Regions from separate parts of the Paenibacillus sp. FSL P2-0173 genome, predicted to be linked through region 2. Evidence: riboswitches for the same ligand, from Rfam matches in the RefSeq annotation. Region 2 holds a riboswitch; the other holds the start of a gene.
The links. A riboswitch is a leader RNA that binds a small molecule or an ion and turns the genes downstream of it on or off. The one in region 2 is predicted to bind cyclic di-GMP.
Positions count from the first base shown of each region.

Region 1: linked by a shared signal. The riboswitch ahead of MKX30_RS15350 (glycosyl hydrolase) and the one ahead of MKX30_RS23000 (collagen binding domain-containing protein) in region 2 are both predicted to bind cyclic di-GMP.

Region 1 is NZ_JBBOYK010000002.1:1,087,180-1,089,386, reverse strand. It holds gene MKX30_RS15355 (sugar phosphate nucleotidyltransferase) at 1-730, shown strand, start outside; cyclic di-GMP riboswitch class I at 886-966, shown strand; gene MKX30_RS15350 (glycosyl hydrolase) at 980-2,207, shown strand, end outside.
Region 2 is NZ_JBBOYK010000004.1:694,437-696,643, forward strand. It holds gene MKX30_RS22995 (AraC family transcriptional regulator) at 1-528, shown strand, start outside; cyclic di-GMP riboswitch class I at 579-659, shown strand; gene MKX30_RS23000 (collagen binding domain-containing protein) at 885-2,207, shown strand, end outside.

The DNA.
Region 1 (2,207 bases), on a different contig from region 2:
GGGGTTGCCGCTTAATTATGAAGAAATGCAAAAGCAATACGCATCTCTGGAAAAAATCAGCTTTGACTATGAAGTAGTCGAGAAGGAAAAGGACATCGTAGTTCTTCCGTATGATGGTTTTTGGAAGGATTTGGGTACCTGGAATACGCTCACAGAAGAAATGTCTAATCAACAAGTGGGCAGAGGTGTAGTAACGGAGGATTGCGTCAATACGAGCCTTATTAACGAGTTAGACATTCCTGTGGCGATCATTGGAACGAATGATCTGATCGTAGCCGCTAGCCCGGATGGCATTCTTGTGACCAATAAGGCAGAAAGTCCTCGCATTAAGGAAGTGCTCAAGGCTCATGATCAGCGTCCAATGTATGAAGAACGTCGTTGGGGACAGTATCGGGTTGTGGATTATGTCAAGTATGACGAGGGTAACGAGGTATTGACCAAACGAATCCGCGTACGGAAAGGCAAAAATATCAGCTACCAGCTTCATTTCAAACGAAGTGAAATCTGGACCATTATTAGCGGTGAAGCGGAAATTATTTTGAATGAGAAGCTGCACAAAGTGAAGGCTGGTGACGTAGTACGTATCCCTGAAGGGACGAAGCATAGCATTTTGGCAGTGACCGATGTGGACTTTATTGAGGTGCAGACTGGCTCTGAGTTGGTTGAAGAGGATATTGTCCGCTTTTGTATGGATTGGAATGAAATTTCCCGTCACCAATTTATCTCCTAATTATTTTCGTAAAAACGAAAAAAAGACGAATTCATGAAAATTCATAGCCTAAACTGTCGAAATTGGGCGAAAACCTGTAAATTCATGAACATGACCTATTAAATTTTGGTAAAAAAAAGTCGATACTTAGGGTAAGAAGGAATCCAAACTCCTTCCAACGATAAACGCAGCCCTGTCGAAAGGCAGGTACGCAAAGCTAAAGGGCCTTCCACAAGGATGGCAGCCTGGCTACCGAAAGGAAGAGCGAAAGTGAGATTCAATTTTATTCCTCTGTATCGACTGATACGTCATGTACTCCCCGTTGTTATGCTTTTTTCATTGTTGCCCGTCGGTTTTGGAGATTCTCTGTCGGTGGCGAATGCCGCTTCATTACAACCTGTTAATTCGGACGCTTCTACTCAGGCCCGTGAACTATACAATTATTTACTCAACATCTCAGGGAAAAAAATAGTCACCGGTCAGCATGATTATTTGGAAAGTCCAGATGAATTAAGTAACAAGGTCCAAAAAATCAGTCAGGCATATGTTGGTGTACACGGCTATGAGATGGGAGCTATCTCTGGTCAATCTGACGCTACGGAAGCAGCACAACGTAAAAATGTCGTCGATAGTGCTATCCGTTGGGACAGATCCGGTGGTATTGTGACGATGACTTTTCATGAAGCGCTACCAGGTAGGCCACTGACTTGGGCCAATGTACAGGCGAAAGTAAGTCAGGCAGAGTTCAACAAATACGTGACTCCAGGTACTGCGCAGTATAACCTCCTCATTGCCGATCTGGATAAGGTCGCTGTATCGTTAAAGCAGCTTCGTGATGCAGGGGTTCCGGTTTTGTGGAGACCTTACCACGAAATGAATGGTGACTGGTTCTGGTGGGGAAACAAAACTAATTTCAATCAGCTATGGAATATCATGTATGACCGTTTTACAAACACACATCAATTGAACAATCTGCTGTGGGTATGGAGTCCGAATGCGCCCAATTCGTATACTGTCCCGTATACCCCAAAATACCCGGGGGATGACAAAGTGGACATTTTGGCAGTAGACATTTACAACAATGATTTTAAGCAAAGTCATTACGAAGGTCTGCTCGGGCTGGCACGGAATAAGCCGATTGCCATTGGGGAGCACGGTGAGATGCCTAGTTCTGAGGTATTGCAGGCTCAACCTAAATGGGTATATTCCATGACTTGGGGCAAGATGCTGACTGAGAATAACACAACAAATCAAATTCAGGATTATATGAATGATTCGAAGAGTTTGACGCGGGATGATGTGAAAAATGGGCTGGCAGCAATTGAACAACCTGGGACAGACGTACCGACCTTACCGGACGAGGGACAAAGTGAGCCTATCCCGGCTCCGACTCCTCCTTCCGTTCCTGATGTGGTATATGTGAACGGGCTGCAGGGCGAATATTTTAACAATATGAATTTGAGCGGAAGTCCTGCTTTGATCCGTACAGATAGCAAGC
Region 2 (2,207 bases):
CAATTTGCCAAGCATAATAAACCGGTCATTTCCATGCATAATCCGCATATTATATTGGATAAGCTCCATGCTCTGATTTGCGGGCAGTCTGACAGAAGTCTTTCCGCTGAGCTGCTAACGTCCAGGCTCATTGGTGAAATACTAATGTGCATTTTGCAACATCCCTATGATCATCCGCATGTGAATGCTGAAACCCTCAGCGAAGTACGCCGGGTACAACAATATTTGGATCAGTCCTACTGTGAGCGAATAACACTGGACTCGCTGGCAGACATGTTTGAATTAAACAAGTTTAATCTGGCTAAAAATTTCAAAAAGCAGATCGGTTTCTCTCCGATTGATTATCTCATTAATGTCCGTATCACAGCCGCTCAAAGCTGGCTTAAAACCAGTGACATGTCCATTGTGGATATCGCAAGGTACGTAGGGATTCCCAATACGAGCCATTTTATTAACCTATTCAAGGAGCATGTAGGAGAAACACCTCATTCCTTCCGCAAAAAATGGGGGAACCGTTCCAAGTTGTAAATGAGAGGTTACATGAAATCAGTTTGATAGATGATAGACGCACAAGCTATTCAAGTTAATGGCAAAACTGTCGAAAGGCAGTGACGCAAAACTATAGGGCCTTCCTATCCGGATGGCAGCCAGCTACCAGATGAACGAGCTTTTTATTATGTCTTTTTTACATAGATCCATCACAAATTGCTATGCCTCTCTCGAAGAAAGCCCTGATCGCTATGATCAGGGCTTTTTTTCTATTGGGATAGTCATGTCTGCCTAGCATGCTGAATATACTAATTTTGAACTAGGAGGAGGGAAGGAAAAAAACATAACCGCCGAAGCATTGCCATATTACGATGAATAGGAGAATCACTTGGAGCATGAGAACAAAAATAAATGTAATGATCATTGCCTTATTGCTCATTGTCCAAAGCTTTTTCAGCGCAACGCTGGCTTACGGAGATGCTCCAGCCCCAGAACTGCCGCAGAGTGCTGTATCTGATCCTACACCTACCGTTACAGATGCTGTATACGTTGTCCCAAACCTTGAACCTCCTGGGGAGATTCCTTCAAACACGGTCCCCTTCGTTCAAGGAGCAGTCAGTTCAAAGTCTCAACATGATGCAGCTCCGCAGAGCATACTAACGAAGTTGAACCTGACCGACGAAACAGGGCGTGTCATTGATGCGGTATATAGTCCTGGCAGCCAATTCGACATCGGATCAGCCATCCAACTAGGATATGAATGGGAGCTTCCTGACAATACCTATAAGTCAGGGGACACCTTCACCTTTCATTTACCAGAACAGTTTGTCATCTACTCTGATATCTCATCTCCGTTAGTCACTACCGACGGAACCGTGGGATACTTCACAGTAGATCGTCAGGGCAAGGTTATCATGACCTTTAACCAATATGTAGAGAATCACTCCAATGTCAGCGGCAAACTACAAGTTAAAACCGAGTTTACGAAAGAAACCGTGAAAGGCAGTACAGAGATCATCATTGCGATTCCGATCAAAGGCGGGGTACAAACGGTCATCGTGAATGTAAAACCCCAGTCAGGGCCAACCCTAAGCAAACAAGGGAAAATAGAGGGCACCAATCAGATCGACTGGACCATTGATGTGAACAAACAACTAAACACCGTAAAGCATGCCCTCATCACCGATCCAATTCCTTCAGGGCTGGAACTCAGAGGAGACTCTATCCGGCTCTATCATCTACAAGTCAATATCGACGGCTCGACCGTTGTTCGAGACCTAGTGAATGCAAGTGAATATGCCATTGAAGCAGATCAAGCCGGGACAGGGTTTGTGATTCGTTTTCAAGACGATAGCATTAACACGGCCTATCAGATTCAATATTCCACGCGTATTATTGGCGATAAAACTCGTTTCTCCAACACAGCAACGCTTTCAGGAGATGCGATAGAGAACGTTGTTGCTACCGCTACTGTTCAGGTGGAACGTGGTGAATTTTTGTCCAAAAAGGTTGAAAAATATGATCATGCCACACAAACACTCTCGTGGGCCATAAGATATAACTTCAGCGAGACAAAAATCCCCGAAGCCAAAGCTCTTTTAATTGATCATTTCAATAAAACTCAAGAATTGCTGCCCGGTTCTTTGAAAGTATTTAAGGGAAACACACTGGAGGAGCTCCCATCGTGGGCGTATACTGTCATCCCAGTTGATTATCCG